Regions from separate parts of the Bradyrhizobium sp. KBS0727 genome, predicted to be linked through region 3. Evidence: predicted binding sites of a transcription regulator. Region 3 holds the regulator's gene; each other region holds the start of a gene.
The links. Region 3 encodes PhoB, which activates phosphate uptake and scavenging genes when phosphate is short. Its sites were predicted from a motif close to TGTCATNNANCTGTCAT; they were not measured.
Positions count from the first base shown of each region.

Region 1 (7,201 bases), 1.0 Mb from region 3:
CGTCAGCACCACCTGGCTTTCCGCCGAACGTTTCCCCGACGCAGGAAGGGTCTTCGCCAACCTGCGCTCGATGACCAAGCTGCTTGCGCATTATGGGATCCGTGACTTCAACCGCGCATCGACCAGGATCACCGCGGCCATCGCGGATGCAACCGACGCCGCAAGGCTGGACCTCGCGCTCGGGCGTCCGGTGTTGGTAGTCGACAGCACCGACGTCGATACCAGCGGCAAGCCGCTGGTGACCAAGCGCTCGCGCTTCGCCGCCGAACGTGTCGAGTTCCTGGTGGAGAGCAGTTGAGGCTTACGCCACCGCGCGCCGGCCGATGATGGCAAAGCGCAGCCGGGTTGAAATCCAGTCGATCGCGGCCACCGCGACCAGGATCATCAGGATCAGGAACGAGACCTTCTGCCATTCCAGCACGCGGATCTGCTCGGCGAGCTGCAAGCCGATGCCGCCGGCGCCGACGATGCCGATGATGGTGGCCGAGCGGGTGTTCGACTCGATGAAATACAGCACCTGCCCCGCGATCACGGGCAGCACCTGCGGCATCAGGCCGAAGCGTATCTCGTGCAACGCGTTGCCGCCGGAGGCCCTGACGCCCTCGACCTGCTTCTGGTCGGCGGCCTCGATGGCTTCCGAAAACAATTTGCCGAATGCGCCGAAATCCGACACCGCGATCGCCAGCACGCCGGCGAACGGACCGAGCCCGACGACATTGATCCAGACCAGCGCCCAGATCAGCGTGTCGACGCCGCGAATTGAATCGAGAAAGCGGCGCACCGGAAAGCGGATGAAATTGGAGGGCACGATGTTGCGCGCCGCCAGCAGGCTGACCGGCAACGCCATGATGGCGGCGAGCGTCGTCCCGAGCAGCGCAATCGAGAGGGTTTCGCCCAGCGCGGAAAGATAGATCGGCAGCGACGATCCGGGATCGGGCGGGATCATCATCAGCGTGATCCAGCCGAGCTGGTGCAGGCCATTGAACAGTTTCGACGGCGAAAAATCCAGATCGACCAGCCCGAATACGAAGATGGCGAAAGCGCCTGCTATCATCGCCGGCATCGCCAGCCGGGAAGAAGCCGGCCGGTCGAAGACATCAGGGTATTTTGCCCGCAACTTTTCACGGTCCGGCTTCGGCAACTGGCTCATGCCCGGGCATCCCTGCCGAACAGACGGGCGCGCAGCCAGCCCGTCCCGATATCAATGATGAAGACCGTGGCGATGATGGTCACCAGGATCGCGCTGACGTCGGAATAATAGAACTTTCGAATCGCGACCACGAGTTCCTGCCCGATGCCGCCGGCGCCGACAAAACCCATCACCGAAGCCTCGCGAACGTTGATCTCGAAGCGCAGCAGCGCATAACTGGCATAGCCCGCCGACACCTGCGGCAACACCGCAAAACGCATGCAGGACAACCAGCTCGCGCCGGTCGAGCGCACGCCTTCGACCGGTTTCATGTCCGCATTTTCGACGATCTCGGAGAACAGTTTTCCAAGCGCACCGGTCGAGTGGATCGCAATCGCCAGCACGCCGGCCATCGGGCCGAGGCCGAAGGCGATGACGAAGATCAGGGCGAACACGATGCCGGGAACGGTGCGGGCGAATTCCAGCAGGCGCCGCACGGCAAAACGCAGCCACGGCCCCGGCGAGGTGTTTTGCGCGGCGAAGAAGTTCAGCGCAAAGGCCAAAACCGCGCCCATCAGGGTGCCGACGTAGCTGATCAGGATGGTCTCGCCGAGCATCCAGAGCCATTTGCGCCAGCCCCAGAACCACTCACCGACGTTGGTCCACACCCGCGTGCCGTCTTCCAGCGTGAAGATGCGGTCAAAATAGCTGGCGAAGTTTCCGAAATAGGTGAACAGCGTGCGCAGGTTCACCTCTGCGCCGACGGCCGCGACCATCAGCGCCGCGAAAAACGCCGCCGCAGCCAGCACTACCCGCAGCCGCTTGCGAGCCACCGCCGCGCGATAGGCGTCGTTGAGCGCAGCCAGTTGCTGCTCTGGAAGGATCGATACGGCTGAGGTCATCGTGGGCTATGTGCCGGGTTGGGGCTGAACCGAAAAAGGCCGGGTCGCTGCGGACCCGGCCTTCCTCGTTACGCTCGACCGATCAGGACGCTTTCTTCTTACGCAGATTGTCCACGAACTTGATCAGCTCGACGGTGCCATCCCAATCCTTGGTGGTGGCGGGATGAAAGCCCTTCTTCTGGCCGTCCGACAGTCGCTCGAACGCCGCCTTGTCCTTAGTCGGCGCTTCGGTAAAGGCCTTGGCGATCGCGGTCTTCAGGTCGTCCGGCAAATCCGAATTGTAGGCATAGGGTCCGTTGATGATCGGGGCCGACTTGTGGATGATCCGGAAATCTTCCTTCTTCATCGCCGAGCCGTCGGCGTTCTTCAGCATGCCCTTGGTCAGCATCTGCGCCAGTGTGGAATCATCGTCGCTGGTCCACTGGTTGGCGGCGACATCGACAGTACCCTGCGACAGCGCCAGCATCGCGTTCTCGTGGCTGCCGGTGAAGACCACCTTGCCGAAATAGGTATCGGCATCGGAGATGCCCATCTTGTCGAGTTCGAAGCGCGGGACGTTGTTGCCCGAGGTCGAGTTCGGGTCGACCAGGCCGAGGTTCTTGCCCTTCAATTGGTCGAGGTTCTTGTAGGGGCTCGAGGCCTTGACGAAGAACATCGAGTAGTAACCGGTCGAGCCGTCGGCGTTGATGTCGTTAGCGAAGGCATCGGTCTTGACGCCAGTCAAGCGGGCACGCGCGAACGAAGCCGAGCCGTAGCTTGCGATCTGGATGTTGCCGGCGCGCTGGCCTTCGATCACGGCGGCATAGTCGTTGGCGATGCGCAGCGTGACCTTCACGCCGAGCTCCTTCGACAGATAGGCGACGAACGGCGTCCAGCGCTCGGTTACGCCGGAGGCGTTTTCGGCCGGCACGACGGCAAACGTCAGCTCCGGATATTTGCCTTTCCAGTCCTGCGCTGAAGCCGAAGCCGTAAACGCCAGCACGGCTGCGCCGGCCAAAACGATGCGACGATTGATCATGATATGCCCTCTTGTTGTGGATACGCCTATCGGCCGGTGCAGGTCTGCAACGGCCGCCTGTACAGAAAACGGAAACTCAGGCCGCGGCGGCGGTGCCGAGCGCGGGAACGCCTGAAACTTCGGGAGCTGCGACCGGCGCGCCACCCATGACGTCATTGGCCTCGAGATCGTAGAGTTCGCGCGCAATAAGGTCGGTCAGAACGGCCGGCGCGCCGTCGAACACTACCCGGCCCGCAGACATCCCGATCAGGCGGTCGCAATAGGTCCGCGCCAGATCGAGCGAATGCAGATTGCAGATCACGGTGATTCCGAAATGCTTGTTGATGCGCAACAGCGCGTCCATCACGATCCGCGTATTGCGGGGATCGAGCGAGGCGATCGGCTCGTCGGCGAGAATGATGTCGGGCTCCTGGACCAGCGCGCGGGCGATCGCGACCCGCTGTTGCTGGCCGCCGGAAAGCTGGTCGGTGCGCTGGGCCGCGAGCGAGGCCATGTCGAACTGTTCGAGCGCCGACATCGCCAGCGCCCTGTCCTGTTCCGGCCAAGCCTGTGTCAGCGAGCGCCATGACGGAATATCCGCCAGCCGTCCCATCAGCACATTGGTCAGCACGTCGAGCCGGCCGACCAGGTTGAATTGCTGAAAGATCATTGCCGAGCGCGCGCGCCACTGCCGCAGGTTCTTGCCCCGCAGCGCGGTCACGTCGACGCCTTCGAACAGGATGCGGCCTTCGGAGGGTTCGGCGAGACGATTGATCATCCGCAGCAGCGTCGACTTGCCGGCGCCCGAACGGCCGATCACGCCGACGAAGCTGCCGGGCGCGATTGAGAATGACGCATTATCCACCGCGGCTTTGGTGCCGAAACGACACGTCAAACCTTCAACCACCAGCATGCAATGCTCCAAACGCCCAGGCTCCAGATACCCAGTCTCGATACCCGGTCTTGATACCTAGTCTTGGACCATCGCTATCGGCTGGATATTTCAGTTGTGTGACATCGGTGCTGCGGTGCGACCATCGTCCACACCGGAAACGTCAGTCATGCAATCGTCATGACGCTGTCATGAACTGACCTGATGACGTGCGCACTCCCCGCACCTCTGAGGTGCGCACTACCCGCACCTCGGACTGCCGAAGGGAATGCAGATGGCCGGCAAGACGCTTTCCACCGAACCGACGATCGATCCCACGGCCTCGGTACGTGAGAGCAAGTTCGGCGCCTATACCGAAGTCGGCGCACGGACCATCCTGCTCGAAGTCGCGATCGACGACTACTCCTATGTCGTCAACGACGCCCAGGTCACCTACACCACGATCGGAAAGTTCTGCTCGATCGCGGCGATGACGCGGATCAACCCGGGCAACCACCCGATGCACCGCGCCACGCAGGCCCACTTCACCTACCGCGCCAGCGCCTATTTTCCCGGCGAGGCCGACGACGCCGCGTTTTTCGCCTGGCGGCGCCAGCACCACGTTCATATCGGCCACGACGTCTGGATCGGACATGGCGCGGTGATCCTGCCGGGCCGCAGCATCGGGACTGGCGCTGTGGTCGCGGCCGGCGCGATCGTGACCAAGGACGTCCCGGCCTACAGCATTGTCGGCGGCAATCCGGCGCGCGTCATCAAGCGGCGGTTTACCGAGAGCATCGCCGGCAGGCTTGCCGAACTTGCATGGTGGGACTGGGACCACGAGACGCTGCGTCGTGCCCTGCCCGACTTCCGCCAGCCCGACGTCGAGGGCTTTCTCGAAAAATACGAGGCGGAAGCCGCTTCCGCCCGCTCACCCCTCAGACGTCAAGGCGCCGCATCGTGACCGACATGTTGATCGAAGGCGGCCGGGTCCTGCTCGGCCAGGAAGCCGGCTACGACATTGTTGACGCCTCGCTGCGAATCTCCGGCCGCGAGATTGTCGCTGTTGGTTCGGATCACGGGCACAGTTCGCCCGGCATCGACGCGGATGGCCTGCTCGTCTTGCCCGGAATCGTCGACCTCCATGGCGACGCCTTTGAGCGGCAGATGATGCCGCGCCCCGGCGTCGATTTCCCGGTTGACGTCGCCTTGATCGACAGCGACCGGCAGGCCATCAGCAACGGCATCACCACCGTCTATCACGCCACCACCTGGTCGTGGGAGCCCGGCCTGCGCAGCGGCGACAATGCGAGATGCTTGCTGGAAGCGATCGAGGCGATGCGGCCGCAGCTTGCGGCCGACACCCGCTTCCATTTGCGGCAGGAGACCTACAATCTCGATGCCGAGTCCGAGATCATCGAATGGCTAGCGGAAGGCCGCGTGGACCTGCTCGCCTTCAACGACCATATGGATTCAACGGTCGCCAGCCTCGCCAAGCCGCAGAAGCGCAGCCGCATGGTGGAACGCACCGGTCTCTCGGACGAAGCTTTTGATCGCCTCGTCGAGCAGGTGGTGTCTCGCGCTGATGACGTGCCAGCCTCGATCGCCCGGCTGGCGCAGGCGGCACGCGCCGCCAATGTGCGGATGCTGTCGCATGACGACGAGAGCCCGGAGATGCGCAAGGCGTTCCGTTCGCAGGGTGTCGGCATCGCCGAATTTCCGGTCAATGAGGAAACCGCGCGCGAGGCCGCCGCCTCAGGCGACTTCATCGTGTTCGGGGCGCCCAATGTCGTGCGCGGCGGCAGCCACACCGGCTGGACCAAAGCTTCCGACATGATCGCCAAGGGTCTGTGCTCGGTGCTGGCGTCCGACTATTACTATCCGGCGCCGCTGCTGGCGGCATTTCGCCTCGCCGCCGACGGCGTGTTGCCGCTGGCCGAGGCCTGGCAACTGATCTCGTCGGCACCGGCGCGTGCCGCCGGCCTGACCGATCGCGGCACGCTTGCGGCGGGAGCGCGCGCCGACATACTGCTCATCGACGACACGCTGCCGTTGCGGCCGCGAATCGTCGCGGTGATCGCCGCCGGGCGTCTGGTGCATCTGACAGAGGCCAACCGTCTCGTGCATGCACCCGTCGCACGCAAGGCAGTTGCGGCCGCGTAACACGGCTCTATTCTGGCGCGATGGCAACCCACCCACGTTACGCAATCTACTACGCGGCCGCTCCCGACAGCGAACTCGAGCAATTTGGCGCGTCGCTGCTTGGCTACGACGCCTATTCTAGCGAAGAACTGCCGTTTCCGGACGGCGTACCGACGGATTGGCGCGAGCTGACGCGGGATCCCCGCACCTACGGCTTTCACGCCACGCTGAAGGCGCCGCTGACGCTGGCGACCGGTCGAACCGAAAACCAGCTTGTCGCAGCCTGCGAGCTCTTCGCCGATGCGGCCCGGCCGGTTCCCCTGATCAAGCCGGTCGTCGATTCCCTCAGCGGTTTCATCGCGGTGATCCCGTCCGAACCGTCCGCCGAACTCGAGCGGCTGGCCGCCGATTGCACCCGCGCATTCGACTTCTTCCGCGCACCGCTAACGCCGGAAGATCGCGCGCGGCGCCATCCCGCAAAGCTGACGACGAGGCAGTGCGAGTATCTGGACCGCTGGGGCTATCCTTACGTGATGGAAGAATTTCGCTTTCACATGACGCTGACCGGGCGGTTGCCGGCCGAACGACGCGACAACGTGGTGGCGATGCTGCGAAACCGGTTTGCAGTGATTGGTGTCGCGGCGCTCGAGATCGACCGGATCGCGCTGTTCCGTCAGGACGACGCGGCGTCGCGCTTTGGGATCATCGGCCACTGGCCGTTGCGCGCCAGCTGCTAAGGTATCATTGCGAGCCATGCTCCGATATCCTGCCTGTGAAGAACAAGAACACGGGGATGGGGATCAACGGATGGGCGCCTCAGGGATATGCCGCGCACTCTTCGTCATCTGTCTGGCGCTGGCATGGTCGCCGATGGCGCGCGCGGAGGAATATCCGACGCGCACCATCAAGATAATCGTGCCGACCGGCGCCGGCGGCATCACCGATATTCTGGCGCGGCTGGTCGGAAAGCACATCAGCGAGCAGCTTGGTCAGCCCGTCATCATCGACAACCGCACCGGCGCCGGCGGCACCATCGGGACCCGGGCGGTCGCGCAGGCCGAGCCCGACGGCTACACATTGCTGATGGTGTTTCCGAGCCATGCGGCCAATCCGGCGCTCTATGCCAAACTGCCCTACGACAGCGAGAAGGATTTCGCGCC
Region 1 covers NZ_CP042176.1:1,811,931-1,819,131, reverse strand. Annotated here, with positions in the region: gene phnF (phosphonate metabolism transcriptional regulator PhnF) at 1-298, shown strand, start outside; gene phnE (phosphonate ABC transporter, permease protein PhnE) at 302-1,150, opposite strand; gene phnE (phosphonate ABC transporter, permease protein PhnE) at 1,147-2,031, opposite strand; gene phnD (phosphonate ABC transporter substrate-binding protein) at 2,114-3,049, opposite strand; gene phnC (phosphonate ABC transporter ATP-binding protein) at 3,126-3,941, opposite strand; gene FFI89_RS08350 (DapH/DapD/GlmU-related protein) at 4,195-4,863, shown strand; gene FFI89_RS08345 (alpha-D-ribose 1-methylphosphonate 5-triphosphate diphosphatase) at 4,860-6,062, shown strand; gene FFI89_RS08340 (DUF1045 domain-containing protein) at 6,083-6,778, shown strand; gene FFI89_RS08335 (tripartite tricarboxylate transporter substrate binding protein) at 6,849-7,201, shown strand, end outside.
Region 1: the regulator PhoB is predicted to act here: its motif matches at 4,086-4,102, upstream of phnC (phosphonate ABC transporter ATP-binding protein).

Region 2 (7,201 bases), 3.3 Mb from region 3:
GCAGGCGCGCCAAGCGCGATAACGAACGACAACACCGTCAGCGCAGCGTTCCGCATGCCATCCTCCCCGAAGCCCGGTTTAATCCGGGCCTTTTCGATGAATTTCGTTGCGGGCAGCCTCGCCGCGGTTGCGGCATCCGTCAAGCCACTCCCGTTCAATCGTGATTGAACGGCGGGGTCGCGCCCGGTCGAGGTTGAGGTCTTGCTGGGGCTACGTCCGGTTCAGGCCACCAGCCTGGCGAACAGGTCGGCGTCGACATTGCCGCCGGAGAGCACGATGACGACATTCTTGCCGCGCACGTCGATACGGCCGGCCAGCAACGCCGCAAGGCCGACGGCGCCGCCGGGCTCGACCACCAGCTTCAATTCACGATAGGCATAGGCAACCGCGGCGCCGACTTCCTCGTCGGAGGCCGTCACGCCGTTCGCCAGCAGCTTGCTATTGATCGAGAAGGTCAGTTCGCCGGGGATCTGCGCCATCAGCGCATCGCAGATGGTGCGGCCGGCGGCATGATGGGCCTCGCGATGGCCGGCACGCAGTGACAGCCCGTGGTCGTCGTAGTCCTTGGGCTCGGCGACGATGATCTGGGCTTGCGGAAATTTTGCCTTCACGGCGGTCGCCACGCCCGCGATCAGGCCACCGCCGGACGCCGGCGCCACCACGATATCGGGCGACAATCCAAGTGCAGCCATATCCTCGGCGATTTCCCGGCCCGCGGTGCCCTGCCCCGCGATCACGAAGGGATCGTCGTAAGGACGCACCAGCGTCGCACCACGCTTGGCGGCAATGCCGTTAGCGATCGCCTCGCGGTCTTCCTTGTCGCGGTCATACAGCACGACCTCGGCGCCATAGCCTTTGGTGCGCTCGCGCTTGGTGACAGGTGAATCGAGCGGCATCACGATCGTCGCCTGCATGTTCAGAATCTGCGCCGCCGCGGCCACGCCCTGGGCATGGTTGCCGGACGAGAACGCGACCACGCCGCCGCTGCGCTTGTCCTGCGGGATCGACGACAGCTTGTTGAAGGCGCCGCGGAACTTGAACGACCCGGTCCGCTGCAGCATTTCGGGCTTCAGGAACACCTTGGTCCCGATGCGCTCGTTGAGAACGGGGAACGACAGCAACGGTGTTCGCACCGCATAAGGCGCAACCACCCGCGCCGCCGCATCGATATCCGCAGCGCCGACCGCTGCAATTGGGGCTGGTTCGGTCATGCCAGCGTTGTATCGCGCCGGCGGAGCGCGGGGAAGACAGTTTCGTGCATGATCCCGAAAAGTGGGAACCGGTTTTCGGAAAAGATCATGCACCGACTGAAAAACGTGAAGTCAGGCGGCGAAATGCGGATCTTCCGCCACAAATTCGACCGCAGCGCCTTCCGCGTCGGCCGAGCCGATATTCTGGGCATGTTCGACAAAGACGCGCGCCGAGGCCTGCCAGGTGTGTTCGGCGGCGAATTCGATGCAGGTCTCGCGCGGAATATGCAGCGCTTCGAGGCACGCCTTGCGCAGATCGTCGCTCAGGACGCCCACCGGCGCGGAACCGATCACATCGCGGGGACCGGTGACCGGGAACGCCGCCACCGGCAGGCCGCTAGCAAGCGCCTCCAGCAGCACCAGGCCAAAGGTGTCGGTCTTGCTGGGAAAGACGAAGATATCGGCGGCCGCGTAGATTTCGGCCAGTTCCTCGCCGTGCCGCGCGCCGAGGAAGACGGCGGCCGGATATTTACGCTCGAGCGCCGCGCGCGCCGGCCCGTCGCCGACGACGAGCTTGGTGCCCGGCAAATCGAGGTCGAGGAAGGCTTCCAGATTTTTCTCGACCGCGACGCGGCCGACACTGAGAAACACCGGCGTCGGCAGGCAGAGGTCGATGTCGCGCGGATGGAACAGCGAAGTATCGACGCCGCGCGACCACAGCACCACGTTGCGAAAGCCGCGCATGCGCAATTCGGCCGCGAGCGCCGGCGTCGCCGCCATCACCGCCTGGCTCGGCCGATGGAACCAGCGCAGCACGCGCCAGACCCAGGATTCCGGGATCGATGAACGCGCCGACACATATTCGGGAAAACGGGTGTGAAAGCTGGTGGTGAACGGCAGGCCGCGCTTGCGGCAATAGCGCCGCACCAATAGGCCAATCGGACCTTCCGTCGCGATATGGATGCTGTCGGGTTTTGCCGCATCGATCAGCTCGGCGATCTTCCAGGGACTCGGCAAAGCCAGCCGCAAATCGGGATAGCTCGGCATCGCAAAGGTCCGGAACGACTGCGGCGTCAGAAAGCTGACGTCGACGCCAAAGCCCTTGGCCGCTTCCGCCATCGTGGTCAGCGTCCGAACCACCCCGTTGACCTGGGGATGCCACGCATCGGTCGCGACCAGGATATGCGTCATGCGGCGCGCGCCGCGACGCGGGGAACCGGTGCTTTCAGGCGCAGCGGATCGGTCCAGGTGATGATTTCGAACTTTCCGTCCTCGTGTTCGGCGAGCGCGGTGCAGCTCTCGACCCAGTCGCCGCAGTTCATGTAGCGGATACCGTGCTCGTCGCGGATGGTGGCGTAGTGGATGTGGCCACAGATCACGCCGTCGGCGCCGTGACGCCGCGCCTCGCCGGCTAAGGTCTTTTCGAACGCGCCGATATAGTTGACCGCGTTTTTGACTTTCAGCTTGGCCCATTGCGACAGCGACCAATAGGGCACGCCGAACATGCGCCGGAAGAAGTTGACCAGCCGGTTCATCTGAATGGCAAAATCATAGGCCTTGTCGCCGAGATGGGCGAGCCAGCGCGCGTTCTGCACCACGAGATCGAAGATATCGCCGTGGATCACCAGATAACGCTTGCCGTCGGCGCCCTCATGGATGGTGTTTTCCACCACGTCGATGCCGCCGAAATGCGTACCGTAATAGTTCCGCAGGAACTCGTCGTGATTGCCCGGCACATAGATGACCTTGGCGCCCTTGCGCGCCTTGCGCAGCATCTTCTGCACGAAGTCGTTATGCGATTGCGGCCAGTACCAGCCGGATTTCAGCGCCCAGCCGTCGACGATATCGCCGACGAGATAGATGGTGTCGGCGTCGTGGGTTCTGAGAAAGTCCAGCAACCGGTCGGCTTGCGAGCCGCGGGCTCCGAGATGGACGTCGGAGATAAACAAGGTGCGAAAGCGCCGCTCGGGGCTTTCTTCACTCAAGGAGTCACTACCCATGCGCCAGCACCTACCGGATTCATGTGACGGGGCGATGACGCTTCATGCGACGATTGGCATCACGAGAATCAGTCTTGCGCCCCTGGTAATCGCGAATATCAGCGCGATGCGACAATGAGGCGACATGCCACGGCGGACCCGTGATTTTGCGCTAGATGCGGCGAGGGAACTATTCAGTAAAACTTCTGGAAATGATGGATCGGGCCGTGGCCATGGCCGACGCTGAAACGATCCGCTGCGGCGATCGCGGCACTGACGAAGGCCTTGGCGTTGCGCACGGCGGTTTCCATGGCTTCGCCTCTGGCGAGACCTGCCGCAATCGCCGACGACAGCGAGCAGCCGGTGCCGTGGGTGTTCCTGGTGGCGACGCGCGGCGCCGCCAGCGCGATGACACCCTTTGCATCGATGAGGTAATCGATGCTCTCGCTGCCCTCGCCGTGGCCGCCCTTGATCAGCACCGCCTTGCATCCCATCGCCAGCAGCCGCCGGCCCTGATCTTCGACCGCGGCCTCGCTCATCGCCACCGGCTCGTCCAGCAGCGCCGCCGCCTCCGGCAGGTTCGGCGTGATCAACGCGGCGCGCGGAATGAGTTTGCTGCGCAACGCCTCGACCGCCTCAGAGGCCAACAGACGATCGCCTGAGGTAGCGACCATCACCGGATCGAGTACGACATGTTGCGGCGACCAGCGCGTCAACCCCGCAACGATGGCGTCGATCACCGCCGGCTGCGCCACCATGCCGATCTTGACGGCGCCGACCGCCAAATCGGAAAACACCGCGTCGATCTGCGCGGTCACGAATTCGGCGGGCACCGGATGGATGCCGCTGACCCCTTGCGTGTTCTGTGCCGTCAGCGCCGTAATGACGGAGGCGCCATAGACCCCGAGGGCGGCGAACGTCTTCAGGTCGGCCTGGATGCCGGCACCGCCGGAGGAGTCCGAGCCGGCAATCGTCAGCGCGATCGGCGTCGTCATTTCCGGGCTCGCGTCGATGGTGTGTTCGGGGCCATAAGGTGTCCTAGCGCGGCAGACTATTGGCAGCAAGTTGGCTTGCTATCAGCCGCCGTTTTTGGCCTATTGGGGCACAGATTTTCGGAGACATGCGATGGTTCCCTTCTTCGTCCAGTTCAAATGCAAGCTCGGCCAGTCCTATGCCGTCGCCAATGCGCTCGCGGAAGCCGAGATCGCCTCGGAGATCTATTCCACCGCCGGCGACTACGATCTGCTGGTCAAGTTCTACGTCGACAACGACACCGACATCGGCCACTTCGTCAACGAAAAGGTGCAGGTGATTCCGGGCATCCAGGACACCCACACCATCATCACCTTCAAGGCCTTCGGCCCGGGCTAGGGTTTCGGCCCGCCCCCACAATTGCCGTCAAAAATTCGCGCCGAGCACATTGAACGCCACGGCCACCGGGAGTTCTGATGTCCGAGACCACCGTCACGTTCAGCCGGCTCAAGGCGTTCATTCAGGAAGCGCTGACGAAAGTGGGTCTGCCGGAGCAGGATGCCGCAACTGTCGCCAGCCTGATGGCGGAGGCCGACCTGCAGGGCTCGGACGGCCACGGCGTGACCCGGCTGCCGCAATATGTCAGGCGCATCAAGGCCGGCGGCTTCAACGTCCGGCCGAACATCCACGTCGTGCACGATCACCTCTCTACCGCGGTCTTGAACGGCGACAACGGCATGGGTCATCTGGTGATGAAGCGCGCCGCCGAGATGGCGATCGAGAAAGCGCGCACCACGGGCATCGCCTGGGTCAACTCGCAGTTCTCCAACCACGCCGGCCCCGCCTCGCTCTACGCATCGATGCCGCTCGCCCATGACATGATCGGGCTCTATTTCGCGGTCGGTAACGCCAACCATCTGCCGCCCTGGGGCGGCCTCGACATGCTGCTGTCGACCAACCCGATCGCCGCCGCGATCCCGGCCGGTGACGAGAAGCCCATCGTACTGGACATGGCGACCACCGTTGCCGCCTACGGCAAGGTCAAGACCAAGGCGCTGCGCGGCGTGACCATGCCCGAGGGCTGGATGATCGATCGCGCCGGCAAGCCGCTGACCGATCCGAAGCGCGCCGACGAAGGCATGCTGCTGCCGCTCGGCGGCATGGAGGCCGGTTACAAGGGCTACGGCCTGGCCATGATCATCGGCCTGCTGGCGGGCACGCTCGGCGGTGCCGCGACGGGCAAGGACGTGATCGACTTCAACCATGACGACGACAGCGTCACCAATACCGGCCAGGCGATCGCCGCCATCAACGTGGCCGCCTTCGGCGACCTCGCCGTGTTCAAGAAAAGCGTCGACACGCTGGTGCGCGATATCAGGAACAGCGAGCGCATGCCGGGCGTGGACCGCATCCTGGTGCCGGGCGAGCGCAGTTTTGAGACAAGGGTGACGCGCACGCGTCTCGGGATTCCGGTTGCGCCCGCCTTGATACGTGGACTGGATCAGGTGGCCGACGACCTCGGGATCACAAGGCTGGCGTAGCCCGCGCCGGCGCCATAGCTGGCGCCGGAAATCAACCTGTCCCACAATGGCGCATTGGTCCGGCCGGCGCCAATATGGCGCTATTTTGCCGTATCTCGATCATGCTTTGCCATATCGGGATCATTCTAGCGCCTTGAAAATTTCTATTAGCTTGGGGAGTCGTCGATCGGAAACCCCGGCGGGGGTTCCGAGGGGGAATTAGTCGCGAGTACCACCATGGGGACGCTCTACGATCTGCTCGGAGCTCTTCCGGGCGATGATGCCGACGGGCTGCGGGCTGCGTTTCGCAGGGCCGCCAAGGCCACCCATCCCGATATCCATCCCGACGATCCGGACGCCCCGCTGCGATTCCGGGAGCTGATGCGCGCTTATGACATCCTGATCGATACGGACCAACGCACGACATACGACGAGCTGCTTGCAATTGCGCTGCAACCGCCCGCCGCGGCGAAGTCGACGCGCGTTTATGAGCGCGTGCGCAAATATGCCTCCAATACCATGGCGGCAACGATCATTTCGGGCTTGCTGGTCGCGGGGTACACGTTGTTCGGACATTTTTCGAACCTGCCCGGCGCTGCGGAATTCTTGCCCAACAATACCGCCGGTCAATCGGAACAGACCGCGCTTGCAGCAACATCCGAGGCCAACATCGAATCCGCCCGGCCCGCTCCACCGACGGATGCAGAAGCCGTCAATGCCATGATGGTCACGGCTGCCCTGAACCAAAGCAGTGCGCCGGCAAGCCGCAGCATCGAGGTGGCTCATCGCTTCACGCTGGACAACTTGTGGACCCGGCGCGACCCGGTCCTGGCCGTGACTTACCTCGATCGCGATATCATCCTGTACCGGACACCCAAATTCGATCGTGCGTTCGATACGATGGTTCAGGTCAGGCACGCGGGTGAAGCGGGCCGGCCGAAAATTTCAACGCCGGCGCCGCGCAAGCCGTCCACAGCGACGATACCGGAAGCCAGGATTCCGGAAGTGAGAACTCCCTTGCCGCAGCGACGCACGCCGATGATCGCCGCCCTCACACCGTAACGCCGCTCGGTTGTCGCCTGCCTTAGCTGTCGCTTGTCTTCTTCTTCGGCTTCGGTGGTCCCTCGACCGGCGGCAGTGACGTGAGATATTCCGCGATCGCCGCGCGATCCGCCGCTGACATTTGCGAGGTGTTGCGGATCACGCGCACCATCGATCCTCCGGCAGAGTCGCCGTCGGGCGTTTGCCCGGTTTCGAGGAAGTACTCGATGTCTTTTGCGCTCCAGTCGGCCAGTCCCTTCTGCGTGATGTTGGGTACCCAGCCCTCGCCTTCCGGATTGGGTCCGCCGGCGAAGCGCTGCGCGGCTATGATGCCGCCGAGAAAATTACGCGGGCTGTGGCACTCCGCGCAATGCCCGAGACTATTGACGAGATAGGCGCCGCGATTCCATGACGCCGAATGCGCCGCATCCGGCACAAACGTCTTGCCGTCGGTGAACAACCAATTCCACACCCCGACATTGCGGCGAACGCTGAACGG
Region 2 covers NZ_CP042176.1:4,829,555-4,836,755, forward strand. Annotated here, with positions in the region: gene FFI89_RS22780 (cytochrome C) at 1-56, opposite strand, end outside; gene FFI89_RS22785 (threonine/serine dehydratase) at 222-1,211, opposite strand; gene FFI89_RS22790 (glycosyltransferase family 1 protein) at 1,323-2,381, opposite strand; gene FFI89_RS22795 (UDP-2,3-diacylglucosamine diphosphatase) at 2,378-3,190, opposite strand; gene thiD (bifunctional hydroxymethylpyrimidine kinase/phosphomethylpyrimidine kinase) at 3,364-4,164, opposite strand; gene FFI89_RS22805 (Lrp/AsnC ligand binding domain-containing protein) at 4,295-4,540, shown strand; gene FFI89_RS22810 (Ldh family oxidoreductase) at 4,618-5,682, shown strand; gene FFI89_RS22815 (DnaJ domain-containing protein) at 5,899-6,723, shown strand; gene FFI89_RS22820 (cytochrome c) at 6,746-7,201, opposite strand, start outside.
Region 2: the regulator PhoB is predicted to act here: its motif matches at 3,214-3,230, upstream of FFI89_RS22795 (UDP-2,3-diacylglucosamine diphosphatase).

Region 3 (7,201 bases):
GCCCTCGCCCTGCACCGGCTCGATCAGGATGCCGGCGGTGTGCGGGCCGATCGCCTTCTTCACCGCTTCGAGATCGCCATGCGGCACCTGGTCGAAGCCGTCCATCGGCGGCCCAAAACCCTCGAGATATTTGGCGGAGCCGGTCGCGGCCAAGGTCGCCAGCGTGCGGCCATGGAACGCGCCTTCGAAAGTGATGATGCGATAGCGCTCGGGATGACCCTTGGCGGCCTGATACTTGCGCGTCACCTTGATCACGCATTCCATCGCCTCGGCGCCGGAATTGCAGAAGAACACATAGTCGGCAAAGCTCTGCTCGCACAGCCGCGCGGCGAGCTTGTCGCCGTCGGGCGACTTGAACAGGTTCGACATGTGCCACAGTTTCGTGGCCTGTTCCTGCAGCGCTGCGACCAGTTGCGGATGGGCGTGGCCCAGCGCATTGACCGCGACGCCCGAGGTGAAGTCGAGATAGCGATCGCCGTTGGTGGCGACCAGCCAGGCGCCCTCGCCGCGTTCGAAGCCAAGGTCGACCCTGGCGAATACGGGGAGCAGATGCGACGCGGCGCTATGGGTCATGGCGATCACTTGAGGTTTGAGAGCAGTCCGTTTGCGAGCTGCCAGGGTGCGCGAGCCTTCGCGCACGCAACCACCGGCCACCCGAAAACAAAACGTGCCGCCTTTTGGGGCGGCACGTCAGGGCATTCTATGCTGGCGACGGAACGTGTCAACACGCCGTAGAGCCTGCTTCGCAGGCTCGTTCACCTTCTTGTTTGAGCATGATCTTCTCGGAAAACCGGTGTCCACTTTTCCGGATCATGCTCCAGCCGCCTTCCTGCACTGCGATAAAAGGCAATCCGTACATTTCCGGTGTGGTGGAAAACACGCATTGCAATGCCTAGATGTCGGAACATGTGGACGCTTAGCTGCGGACTCTTGCGCCAGAGTCACGCCATATTGTAGCGTCTGGGCTGTCGGGTACGACATCTCGTGCGGCAGTTCTGATCCTCTTGAGTCCATGTGTTCAGCGTACACGTTCGGGCGCGACTTTCGCGCCCGGCGAGGGCTAAGGGATTCTGACCGCAGGGATTTTGGAGATTTGGCATCGCCAGCGCTGCCCCCGGTTGGCCCGCGCGAAGCGAAGGGAAGAATTCGATGACCGTATTGACCTGGTCCGACGATCGCGTCGAGCAGCTTAAGAAGCTCTGGGAAGGCGGCCTGTCCGCCAGCCAGATCGCCGCGGAACTTGGGAATGTGACGCGAAATGCCGTGATCGGCAAGGTGCACCGGCTCGGTCTGTCCGGCCGCGCCAAGAGCCCCTCCTCGGCCGCCCCGCGCCAGCGCAAGGCCCGGCCCGCCCAGCACATGATGCGGGTGGCGCGTCCGGTCTCGCGCGGCAACACTGCGCTCGCCCATGCCTTCGAAGTCGAGATGGAGCCGGATCCGATCTCCTACGACAACGTCGTGCCGATGAGCCAGCGGCTGTCGCTGCTGGAATTGAACGAGGCCACCTGCCACTGGCCGGTCGGCGATCCCTCGAGTTCGGACTTCTTCTTCTGCGGCGGCAAGGCGCTCTCCGGCCTGCCCTACTGCGCGCATCACTCGCGCGTCGCCTATCAGCCGGCCTCCGATCGCCGCCGCCCGGCGCCGAAGCCGACCAGGTAAACTTACGCGATGCTATCTGTGTCGTGAATTGAGCGGACTATATCCGCCGTCGTCCCGGCCTATTGCGCACAGGCGCCGGGACCCATAACCACAGACGTGCGTGGTTATGCCGAGCTGAAGCTCCAGCTCTGTTAGACAATCAACATCGGCGGGTATCGGTCCCAGCTCAAGGCCGGGACGACAGTAGTTACGACTCCGCCTTCGCAAAGCGATCGTCCAGCGCGTAGCCGGCGCCGCGCACGGTGCGGATCGGATCCTGCTCGCGGCCGGGATTGAGCAGCTTGCGCAGGCGGCCGATGTGCACGTCGACGGTGCGTTCGTCGATATAGATGTCGCGGCCCCAGACGCTGTCGAGCAACTGCTCGCGCGAGAACACACGGCCGGGATGCTCCAGGAAGAATTCCAGCAGGCGATACTCGGTCGGGCCGAGATCGATCTGGCGGCCGGAGCGGGCGACGCGGCGTTTCTCGCGGTCGAGTTCGATATCGCCGTACGTCAGCACGGTGGCGAGCCGCTCCGGGCTGGCGCGCCGCAACAGACCCTTCACCCGTGCCAGCAATTCCGGCACCGAAAAGGGCTTTACGATGTAGTCGTCGGCGCCGGTGGCAAGGCCACGGACGCGCTCGCTTTCCTCGCCGCGCGCGGTCAGCATGATGATCGGCAGCTGCTTGGTCTCCGGCCGCGCCCGCAAGCGCCGGCACAGTTCGATGCCGGACAGGCCCGGCAGCATCCAGTCGAGCACGATCAGGTCGGGCACCCGCTCCTTCAGCCTTGTATCGGCGTCATCGCCGCGGCCGACGGTTTCGACGTCGTAGCCTTCGGCATCGAGATTGTAGCGCAGCAGCGTGGTCAGCGCTTCCTCGTCTTCAACTACCAGAATGCGTGCGTTCATCGATTCTGCTTCCCTTGGTTTCGACGCGTCAGTTACCGGGTACTGTCGTGGCGAACGTCGTCATGTCGCCCTTCGGGCGCTTGTCGAGAATCTGCTGACCCTCGATCATGTAGAATACGGTTTCGGCAATGTTAGTGGCGTGGTCGCCGATCCGCTCGATATTCTTGGCGCAGAACATCAGGTGAATGCAGAACGAGATGTTGCGCGGATCTTCCATCATATAGGTCAAGAGTTCGCGGAACAGCGAGGTGCAGATGGCGTCGACTTCCTCGTCGCCCTTCCAGACCGCCATCGCCGCCGGCAGGTCGTGCGCGGCATAGGCGTCCAGCACCGACTTGACCTGCGACTGCACCAGGTCGGTCATGTGCTCGAGGCCGCGGATCAGCTTCAGCGGCTGGAAATCGTTCTCCAGCGCCGCGACCCGCTTGCCCATGTTCTTGGCGAGGTCGCCGATCCGTTCGAGATCGGTGGCAACGCGCATGGCGCCGACGATCTCGCGCAGGTCGATCGCCATCGGCTGGCGCCGCGCGATGGTCAGCACCGCGCGTTCCTCGATGATGTGCTGCAGGCGGTCGATCTCGGCGTCGGAGGCGACGACGCGGTTGCCGAGCGCGATGTCGCGGCGAACCAGCGCATCGACGGATTCGGTGATCATGCGTTCGGCGAGGCCGCCCATTTCCGCGACCAGGCGGGTCAGTTCCTGCAGATCGCTGTCGAACGCCTTGGCGGTGTGTTCAGAAGCCATGTGTTATCTCCTCCGGATCAAGCTAGCCGAACCGGCCGGTGATGTAGTCCTGGGTTCGTCGATCGCTCGGCGAGGTGAATATCTTGTTGGTGTCATCGAACTCGACCAGCTCGCCGAGGTACATGAAGGCGGTCTTGTCGGAGACGCGCGCCGCCTGCTGCATGTTATGGGTAACGATGGCGATGGTGTAGTCCTCCGCCAGTTCCTGGATCAGTTCCTCGACCTTGGCGGTCGAGATCGGATCGAGCGCCGAACAGGGCTCGTCGAACAGGATCACCTCGGGCCGCACCGCGACCGTGCGGGCGATGCAGAGCCGCTGCTGCTGGCCGCCGGACAGGCTGAGGCCACTGGCGTTGAGCTTGTCCTTGACCTCGTTCCACAGCGCGCCGCCGCGCAGCGCCTTCTCGACCCGGCCGTCCATCTCGGACTTGGAGATCTTCTCGTAGAGGCGAATGCCGAAGGCAATGTTCTCGTAGATCGTCATCGGGAACGGCGTCGGCTTCTGGAACACCATGCCGACGCGGGCGCGCAGCAGGTTGAGATCGAGCTTGGGGTCGAGGATGTTGGTCTGGTCGAGCATCAGCTGCCCGGTGGCCCTCTGGCCCGGATAGAGGTCGTACATCCGGTTGAAGATCCGCAGCAGGGTCGACTTGCCACAGCCGGACGGGCCGATGAAGGCGGTGACGCGGTTGGTGCCGAGCGCGAGGTTGATGTTCTTCAGCGCGTGGTGCTCGCCGTAGTAAAAGTTCAGGCCGCGCGCCGTCACCTTGGCCGAAGCTTCCGGCTGATGCGGCATCGACGGCACGCCGGCGCCGGGAACGCTGACGGATACGGAAAGATCGTTCATTTCGTTGTCCTCTCGGCGCCGAGAATTCGCGCGCCAATATTCAGGGCGAGCACGGTGAGCGTGATGATCAGGGCGCCGCTCCAGGCGAGCTGCTTCCAGTAGACATAGGGGCTCTGCACGAAATTGTTGATGGTGACCGGAAGATTCGCCATCGTCTTAGTCAGGTTGAGGCTGAAGAACTGGTTCGACAGGGCGGTGAACAGCAGCGGCGCGGTTTCGCCGGCGACGCGGGCGGTGGCGAGCAGCACGCCGGTGATCAGGCCGGAGCGCGCGGCGCGGTAGGCTATGCGGCGGATCACCAGCGAACGCGGCAGGCCGAGCGCCGAGGCCGCTTCACGCAGGGGATTGGGCACCAGCCCCAGCATGTCCTCGGTGGTGCGCACCACCACGGGGATGACGATCACCGCGAGCGCCAGACAGCCGGCAAAGGCCGAGAAGCCGCCCATCGGGACTACGATGGCGCCATAGACGAACAGGCCGATGATGATCGATGGCGCGCTCAACAGGATGTCGTTGATGAAGCGGATCACCGAGGTAAGTTTGTCGTGCTTGCCGTATTCGGCCAGATAGGTGCCGGCGAACAGGCCGAGCGGCGCGCCGATGCCGACCCCGATCACGGTCATGATGATCGAGCCGACGATGGCGTTGCGCAGGCCGCCCTCGGTCGATCCGGGCGGCGGCGTGTCCTGGTAGAACACCGCGAAATTGATGCCGGCGAGGCCGTTGTAGAACAGCGTGAACAGGATCAGCGCGAGCCAGGTGACGCCGAACAGAGCGGCGCCGACGCACAGCGCCCGGACCACGATGTCGAAGCGGCGGCGGGAGGCGTAAATCGGGTTCATCTCAGTTCCCCGCCTTCTTTTCCAGCCGCATCAGCATCAGCCGCGCGGCCGAGAGCACGAAGAAGGTCAGCACAAACAGCAGCAGGCCGAGCAGGATCAGCCCGGACTGGTGCAGCCCGTCGCTCTCGGCGAATTCGGAGGCGATCGCCGCCGAGATCGTGGTGCCCGGCGCGAAGATCGAGGACGAGATCTTGAACGAATTGCCGATGATGAAGGTGACCGCCATGGTCTCGCCGAGCGCGCGGCCGAGCGCCAGCATGATGCCGCCGATGACGCCGACCCTGGTGTAGGGGATGACGACGTTGCGGACGACTTCCCAGGTGGTGCAGCCGACGCCATAGGCGGCTTCCTTCAAGACCGGCGGCACCGTCTTGAAGACGTCGACCGAGATCGAGGTGATGAACGGCAGCACCATGATCGCGAGAATCAGCGCGGCGTTGAATAGCGAGAGATAGGACGGCGGACCGGCGAAGATCGATCCCAGCACGGGGACGCCGTCGAAGATCTTGATCATGAACGGCTGGAACGTGTTGGCCAGGAACGGGCCGAGCACGAAGAAGCCCCACATGCCGTAGATGATGGAGGGAATGCCGGCGAGCAGTTCGATGGCGAGCCCGATCGGGCGGCGCATCCAGAGCGGGCAGATCTCGGTCAGGAACACCGCGATGCCGAGACCGACGGGGATCGCGATCATCATCGCGATCACGGAGGTGACCAGCGTGCCGTAGATCGGGCCGAGCGCGCCGAGCACCGGCGGATCGGCGGACGGCGCCCAACGCGAGGTGTACAGGAAGGCGAAACCGTATTCCTTCATCGCGGGCCAGGCGCCCACGATCAGGGAGAGGATGATGCCGCCGAGAATGAGGAGCACCGAAATCGCGCAGGCGCGGGTGATCCAGTAGAAGGTGATATCGCCGAACTTGAAGGCGCTGAGGGCCCGGGCACGATCGTAAGGTCCAGCAGCCGCTTCCATTACGTCGCCTTGAACCGCCATGTCTGCCACGCCAATCCCCTGTACTTATAACCCAACAATCCGAAATCCGGTCCATGGGTTTCGCAGCCGGTTCGGCAGCAAATTGTTCTTGGTTTTGGTTCTCGCCCCGCCCGCCAGGAGGGGATGTCCAACCCGGACGGCGCCGGGTTGGACGAAGGGAGCAAGCTCCCGTTGTCGTGTGAGCGAACTTTAGCTCTTGATGTCAGCCGACCAGGTCTTTTCGATCAGCTTGACGACCGAGTCCGGCATCGGGATGTAGTCGAGCTCTTCAGCCATCTTGCCGCCCTTCTCGAACGACCACTTGAAGAACTTGATGGCTTCCTGGGACGCTGCCTTGTCGGTCGCATCCTTGTGCATCAGGATGAAGGTCGCGGCCGTGATCGGCCAGGAGGTATCGCCGGGCTGGTCGGTCAGGATCACGTAGTAGCCGGGCGCCTTGGCCCAGTCGGCGTTGGAAGCGGCCGCCTGGAACGCTGCGATGGTCGGCTGCACGGTCTTGCCGCCCTTGTTGATCAGCGCGGTGTAGGTCAGCTTGTTCTGCTTGGCGTAGGCATATTCGACGTAACCGATCGCGTTCTTGGTCTGGCCGATATTGCCGGCAACGCCTTCATTGCCCTTGGCGCCGACGCCCGCCGGCCATTCGACCGCGGTGCCGGAGCCGACCTTGGTCTTCCACTCGGCGTTCGACTTCGACAGATAGTCGGTGAAGTTGAAGGTGGTGCCCGAACCGTCGGAGCGGCGCACCACGGTGATGGCGTCGGCGGGCAGCTTCAGGCTCGGATTGAGCTTGGCAATCGCGACGTCGTTCCACTTGGTGATCTTGCCGAGATAGATGTCGCCGAGCACTTCGCCTGACAGCACCAGCTCGCCCGGCTTGATGCCTTCGAGGTTCACGACGGGGACGATCGCGCCCATCACCATCGGCCACTGCACCAGGCCGTCCTTTTCGAGCACTTCGGCCTTGAGCGGCGCGTCGGTGGCGCCGAAGGTGACGGTCTTGGCCTGGATCTGCTTGATGCCGGCGCCGGACCCGATCGACTGGTAGTTCAGACCGTTGCCGGTCTCCTTTTTGTAGGCGTCAGCCCACTTCGAATAGATCGGAAACGGGAAGGTGGCGCCCGCGCCGGTGATATCGGCCGCGAAGGCCGACGTCGAAGCGGCGACCAGGCCGGCAGCGACGATTGTCTTGATGAAATTCATGGTTGGTCTCCATCTGGTGAGC
Region 3 covers NZ_CP042176.1:798,788-805,988, reverse strand. Annotated here, with positions in the region: gene FFI89_RS03735 (aspartate aminotransferase family protein) at 1-573, opposite strand, end outside; gene FFI89_RS03730 (GcrA family cell cycle regulator) at 1,150-1,659, shown strand; gene phoB (phosphate regulon transcriptional regulator PhoB) at 1,847-2,551, opposite strand; gene phoU (phosphate signaling complex protein PhoU) at 2,580-3,296, opposite strand; gene pstB (phosphate ABC transporter ATP-binding protein PstB) at 3,319-4,143, opposite strand; gene pstA (phosphate ABC transporter permease PstA) at 4,140-4,985, opposite strand; gene pstC (phosphate ABC transporter permease subunit PstC) at 4,987-5,979, opposite strand; gene pstS (phosphate ABC transporter substrate-binding protein PstS) at 6,169-7,179, opposite strand.

Region 4 (7,201 bases), 3.5 Mb from region 3:
GTCGCCATCACAGGATCGAGGCCGCCGAACTCCTGCAGCGATCCGGTTCGCGCGTGGACGTATTCGAACGCGGCCTTGGGCACGATACGAAACTGGTCCTTGGGCCAGTAATAGCTGATCTCGCTCAGCACGCCGTCCAGCCTCGCGTTGTAACCCGCGGTCGCAAGGCCGAGACCGGTGTCGCGACGCGAATTGATATTGCCGAAGCCGTGCACGACGGCACTTGCCCAGGTCCACGGCCCGCTGTCGACCGAGGCGTTGAAGCCGAGCTGGGTCAGGTCGATCGTCGCCGACTGCAGCGCCAGCGGCACGTCGATCGAGGTGCGGCTCTGGTCGACCGAGAAGCCGACATTGATGCCGGGCGCGACGCGCGCGCCGATTCCGGCGACGCCGCCCCAGGTCTTGCGGTTGTCGCCGACAAACAGGCCGAGCGGGCCGTTGTTGGCTGTAATCCCGTACCCTTCGAACCAGGTCCGGTAGCGCGGCGCTTCCGCAGCTTCCGAGGCGCCGCCGCCGCCCGGGTTGGTCCGCAGCATGCGGCTGAAACCGTTGGTGGTGCCGAGCCGCTCCAGGAAATTGCTGCCGAGGTTAGCGACCGTCGCGGCCGATGACACCGTCGAATCGATCATCAGCGGCGTCGGGGTGGGCGCAGGATGCGCGACCGGCGGGGGAGCCACCGCCGCGAATTGCGCATGGGCCGGCAACGCAGCGACGATCCCAAGCAGCGGACCGAGGACGAGGCCAAGGAAAACCGCCCGCGCCAGCCAGCGGCCGTTGCGGGTGTTACCTGCTCGCAAAGGCCGCCACGGGCAGCGCATAGGGTCCAATTCCCGAAATAGGCGCCCGCTTGAAAAATGCGCAGAAAACCGATCGGCAGGCCGCCGATTTGCGCTTGTTTGGCCTGCAGCGTCAATCGGTTGCAAGCGCAGCCGCTAGTTGAATAAACCGCATTGTGGTTCGTCGGCCACAGCGGCAGCGACCATGCCCAGGTCCGCCCGGCGAGCGGGAGCTATTTCGCGGCCGGCGAGATCAGCATGCCCGGCGCAGTGCCATCAGAGACCTTGCAGACATCGCCTTCGAGCCGAACCTTGCCACTGGCGAGCAGCCGCAGCGCCTCCGGATAGATGCGGTGCTCGACGCCGAGAATACGCTGCGACAGCGTCTCCGCCGTGTCGTCGTCGGCCACCCCCACTGCGCCCTGCATCACGATCGGCCCGGCATCGGTTTCCGGGATCACGAAATGCACGGTCGCGCCCGAAATCTTCACTCCGGTCTTGAGCGCTTGACCATGGGGATCGAGCCCCGGAAATGACGGCAGAAGCGACGGGTGAATGTTGAGCATTTTCCCGTACCAGCGCTGGACGAATTCGGCGGTGAACAGCCGCATGAAGCCGCCAAGACAAATCAGCTCGACCTTGTGCGCATCGAGCTTGCCCTGCAGCACGGCTTCAAAACCTGCGCGGTCCCTGCCGAACGGCTTGCTCTCGATCACGTCGGTCGGAATGCCACTCGCTGCGGCCTTTTCCAGCCCGGGCGCATCGGCCCGGTTGGAAATGACGGCGACGATCTCGGCCGGAAAATCCGCAAGCCTGGCCGCGTCGATCAACGCGGCCATGTTCGAGCCGCGCCCGGAAATCAGGATGGCGACGCGGCGCTTCATCATGTCACTGCGAGAGGTCGAGGTGGCCATTATAGACCACGCGGTGCTCGCCCGAATGATCGTTTTGGGCCAGAATCACCTCGCCGAGCAGCGCGACGGTCTCGCCGGCTTCCGTGAAAATCTTGGTGACCTGATCGACAGCGTCCGGCTTGACTATGGCGATCATGCCGATGCCGCAGTTGAAGGTGCGCAGCAACTCGAGTTCGGCGATACTGCCTTGCGCCGCCAGCCATTTGAAGACGGGCAATACCGGCAGCCGCGCCAGATCGATGCCGACGCCGAGATGTTTCGGCAGCACGCGCGGAATGTTGTCGGTGAAGCCGCCGCCGGTGATGTGGGCGAGCCCCTTGACCGCGCCGGTCTCGCGGATCGCGCGCAGGCAGGATTTCACATAGAGCCGCGTCGGTGCCAGCAGCGCGCCGCCCAGCGTCATGACCGGCGAAAACGGTGCCGGCGCATCGAAGCTGAGACCGGAGTTTTCCACGATCTTGCGTACCAAAGAGAAGCCGTTGGAATGAACGCCCGACGAGGCGAGGCCGATCACCGCGTCGCCCGCGGCGATATCCGCCGTCGGCAACAGCGTGCCGCGTTCGGCGGCGCCGACCGCAAAGCCGCCGAGATCGTAATCGCCGTCCTTGTAGAGCCCTGGCATTTCCGCGGTCTCGCCGCCGATCAGGGCACAGCCGGATTCCCGGCAGCCTTCGGCGATACCGGCCACGATCGACGCCGTCGCTTCGGGGTCGAGCTTGCCGCAGGCAAAATAGTCGAGGAAGAACAGGGGCTCGGCGCCCTGGACCACGAGGTCGTTGACCGACATCGCCACCAGATCGATGCCGATGCCGCCGTGCAGGCCGGTCTCGATGGCGATCTTGACCTTGGTGCCGACACCGTCGGTCGCGGCCACCAGGATCGGGTCCTTGAAACCCGCGGCCTTGAGGTCGAACAGACCGCCGAAGCCGCCGATCTCGGCGTCCGCGCCCGGTCGAGCGGTAGCGCGAACCATCGGCTTGATCAGATCGACCAGGCGATTGCCCGCATCGATATCGACGCCCGAATCCGCGTAAGTGAGGCCGTTTTTGCGGTCGTTCATGCCCAAATTCCAGTAAGATGACGGCTGGTTACGAGGAATTCCGCGTTCCTGCAATGGCTCGCAAGCCCTGCCCGCATATACTATGTAGATAACAGCCGACCGGCCCCGCCAAGGGCCGGACCAGGTCAGTCGGGGAGCCGGGAAGCGACCGAGTTGAGTATTCCGAACATCATCACGCTGGGACGCATCATCCTGGTCCCAATCATCGTCTGGGCGATCGTCTCCAGCCAGATGGAAATTGCGTTCGCGATTTTTGTCATCGCCGGCGTCAGCGACGCCGTCGACGGCTTTCTCGCCAAGCGGTTCAACATGGCGAGCGAGCTCGGCGCCCTGCTCGATCCGCTGGCCGACAAGGCGCTGCTGGTGTCGATCTTTGTCGCGCTCGGAATCTGGGGCGCGGTGCCGCGCTGGATCGTCATCCTGGTGGTGTCGCGCGATATCATGATCGTGTCAGCCGTGATCGTGTCGTGGCTGTTCGACAAGCCGGTGCCGATGAAACCGCTGATGGTGTCGAAGCTCAATACCGTGGCGCAGGTGGCGTTCGCCGCACTGGTGCTGGCTTCGCTCGGCTTCAACTTCAAGCCGACGCCGTACGACCTGATCCTGATGGGTTTTGTTACGGTCTTTACTTTGGTTTCGGTCTCGCTCTATCTCGTCGAGTGGGTACGGCACATGAGCACGATCGACGCGAGATAGTTGATGCGTTTTCTTGACGCGAACCGGTGTCCACTTCGCTCGAAAACGCTATAAATGACGCTTCCTGGAGACTTGCGTGGCAGTACGCGTTCAACCCCGTCAGTTGGCCTTTGCCCTGCCGCATGCGGAGAGCCTGACGCGCGACAACTTTCTGGAAGGCCCGGCCAACGAGGCTGGCCTGGCGCTGATCGATAGCTGGCCGGACTGGCCAAACCGCGTCATGCTGCTGGTCGGACCGGAGGGTTCCGGCAAAAGCCATCTCGCCGCGATCTGGGCCGAGCAAGCCGGCGCGCGCTCTACCTCGGCGCATGCGCTCAACGCCGCCGCTGTCCCCGGGGCGCTGGCGACCGGCGCGCTTGTGGTGGAGGACCTGAGACCGTCGGATTTCGACGAGCGCGCGATGTTCCATCTGCTGAATCTCGCGCGCGAGGACGGGGCCTCGGTGCTGATCACCGCGCGCGTTCCGCCCGTGGCCTTGGAGGTCGAACTGCGCGATCTCCGCTCGCGCCTGCGCGCCATTCCCGTGGTGTCCCTGCTGCCGCCCGACGATCTCCTGTTTCGCGGCCTGATCGTCAAATTCTGCGCCGACCGCCAGTTGAGCATCGACGAGACCGTCGTGAGCTATCTGACCACGCGAATCGAGCGGTCCTATGCCGCCGTGCGCCAGGCCATCGACCTGCTGGACACCGAAGCGCTGCGGCTCGGCCGGCCGGTGACCCGGGCGCTGGCTGCCGAATTGTTGCGCAACGCCTGATCCGGGGGCGGCTGCCGCCTTGACGGCGCCGGCCGGCGGAACATCAATGTCATTGAAACGTCATCGGCGTATCACATGGTTCGCGCTGAACCCGCGCTAAAGGCCTTTTTCGCCCCCGGCTGAGATGGATCGAAGCTTCATGGAATTGGCACAAGTTATTGAAATCAAAGAAAAAGAAGCTGGCTCCGAGGCTCCTCCCGCGATCGCTACCAGCCCCGAGCGATTCATCAACCGCGAACTGTCCTGGCTGCATTTCAACCGCCGGGTGCTCGAGGAAGCCGTCAATCCCGGCCATCCCGTGCTGGAGCGGGTGCGGTTCCTGTCGATTTCCGCCAATAACCTTGATGAGTTCTTCATGGTCCGCGTCGCCGGCATCAAGGCGCAGGTCCGTGAAGGCATCGCCGAACGCAGCCCCGACGGGCTGACACCGGCCGAGCAGCTCGTGCTCATCAACAAGACGGTTTCCGAACTCGCCAGCGACCAGCAGGCGATCTGGAGCAATCTGCGCAGCATCCTGTCCGAAACCGGCATCACGCTCGTCGACGGCCATGACGTCACCAAGGCGGAGCGGGCCTGGGTCGAGGATCACTTCCTCCGCAACATCTTCCCGTTGCTGACGCCGCTGGCGATCGATCCGGCGCACCCGTTCCCGTTCATCCCGAGCCTCGGTTTCACGATCGCGCTGCATCTGGCGCGCGTCTCCGACGGCAAGCCGATGAACGCGCTGATCCGCATGCCCGGCAAGATCGACCGCTTCATCCGCATGCCCGCGGCCAAGGACGGCGCGGTGCGGCTGATCACGCTGGAACAGGCCACTGGCCTGTTCATCGGCCGGCTGTTCCCCGGCTACACCGTCAAGGGCCAAGGGGCGTTCCGGGTGATCCGCGATTCCGAACTGGAAATCGAGGAAGAGGCCGAAGATCTGGTCCGCCTGTTCGAGACCGCGCTGAAGCGCCGCCGCCGCGGATCGGTGATCCGGCTCGAGATCGAGGCCAAGATGCCGGAAGAGCTGCGCGCCTTCGTGCAGCGCGCTCTGTCCACCGCCGACGATGAGATTTTCCTGGTCGACGGCGTGCTGGCGATGAACGAGCTGTCGCAACTGACCCGCATCGACCGCCCGGATCTGGAATTCGTGCCTTATGTGCCGCGCCATCCCGAACGCGTCCGCGATCACGGCGGCGACATTTTTGCAGCGATCCGGCAGAAGGACCTGATCGTCCATCACCCCTACGAATCCTTCGACGTCGTCGTCCAGTTCCTGCAGCAGGCGGCGCGCGACCCCGATGTCGTCGCCATCAAGCAGACGCTGTACCGTACCTCCAACAACTCGCCGATCGTGCGCGCGCTGGCGGAAGCCGCCGAAGCCGGCAAGTCCGTGACCGCGCTGATCGAACTCAAGGCCCGCTTCGACGAGGAAGCCAATATCCGCTGGGCGCGCGACCTCGAACGCGCCGGCGTGCAGGTGGTGTACGGCTTCATCGAACTGAAGACCCATGCCAAGCTGTCGATGGTGGTGCGCCGCGAGGGCGGCAATCTCGCCACCTATGTCCACACCGGCACCGGCAACTATCACCCGGTGACGGCGCGCATTTACACCGATCTGTCCTACTTCACCTCGGACCCGATCATCGGCCGCGATGCGGCGCGGGTATTCAACTACATCACCGGCTATGCCGAACCGAGCGACATCGAGCGCATGGCGGTGTCGCCGCTGACGCTGCGCAAGCGCATCATCGAACACATCAAGGGCGAGACCAACCACGCCAAGCACGGCAGGCCGGGCGCGATCTGGATGAAGATGAACTCGCTGGTCGACCCCGACGTCATCGACGCGCTGTACGAGGCCTCGCAGGGCGGCGTGTCGATCGAGCTGGTGGTACGCGGCATCTGCTGCCTGCGTCCCGGCATTCCCGGACTGTCGGACAACATCCGGGTCAAATCGATCATCGGCCGCTTCCTCGAACACGGCCGAATCTACTGCTTTGGTATGGGCCAGGGCCTGCCGAGCACCAAAGCGGCTGTGTATATCTCGTCCGCCGACATGATGCCGAGGAACCTCGACCGCCGCGTCGAAATCCTCTGCCCGCTGCAAAATCCCACGGTGCATCAGCAGGTTCTCGAACAGATCATGGTCGCGAACCTGAAGGATACCGAGCAGAGCTGGCAATTGTTGCCCGACGGGTCTTCAACGCGTATGAAGGCCGCGAAGGGCGAAGAGCCGTTCAATCTGCACAACTACTTCATGACGAATCCGAGTCTGTCAGGCCGTGGAAAGTCTCTCAAGGAATCTTCGCCGCGCCGCCTCACCCGTCGGAACGAGCGTCAGCAATCGACATAACGGAGCGCGGCGGTGAAGCGGCCGCGCAAGCGCCATTCCAGCGTCGCCGTCATCGACATCGGTTCGAACTCGGTTCGTCTCGTTGTCTATGAGCAGATGGCGCGCAGCCTCGTCACGATCTTCAACGAGAAGGCACTGTGCGGGCTCGGCCGCGAGGTCCAGAGCACCGGCCTGCTGGCTACCGACGCCGTCGCCAAGGCGTTGACGGCGCTGCGCCGGTTTCGGGCGCTATGCAGGATACAGCAGGTCGGCCACGTCTACGCGATCGCCACTGCGGCCTGTCGCGACGCCGACAACGGTCCCGACTTCATCGCCAAGGCCGAGCGGATCTGCGGCGCGAAGATCGAGATTCTGTCAGGCCCGCGCGAAGCAAAACTGTCCGCGCTCGGCGTCATCTCCGGCATTCACAATCCCGACGGCATCGTCGGCGACCTCGGCGGCGGCTCGCTCGAACTGATCGACGTGCACGGCAACCGCGTCCGCAGCGGCGTGACCTTGCCGCTCGGAAGCCTCGCGCTGCAGGATCTCGCCGACAAATCGCTGAAGCGCGCCGAGCGCATCGTCAGGACCGAGCTCGCCGACGTCGCCCAGCTCAAGGCCGGTCGCGGACGCACCTTTTATGCGGTCGGCGGCACCTGGCGCGCACTGGCGCGGATCCACATC
Region 4 covers NZ_CP042176.1:4,269,650-4,276,850, forward strand. Annotated here, with positions in the region: gene FFI89_RS19880 (autotransporter outer membrane beta-barrel domain-containing protein) at 1-818, opposite strand, end outside; gene purN (phosphoribosylglycinamide formyltransferase) at 1,010-1,660, opposite strand; gene purM (phosphoribosylformylglycinamidine cyclo-ligase) at 1,665-2,750, opposite strand; gene FFI89_RS19895 (CDP-alcohol phosphatidyltransferase family protein) at 2,904-3,446, shown strand; gene FFI89_RS19900 (DnaA ATPase domain-containing protein) at 3,523-4,200, shown strand; gene FFI89_RS19905 (RNA degradosome polyphosphate kinase) at 4,340-6,538, shown strand; gene ppx (exopolyphosphatase) at 6,551-7,201, shown strand, end outside.
Region 4: the regulator PhoB is predicted to act here: its motif matches at 4,248-4,264, upstream of FFI89_RS19905 (RNA degradosome polyphosphate kinase).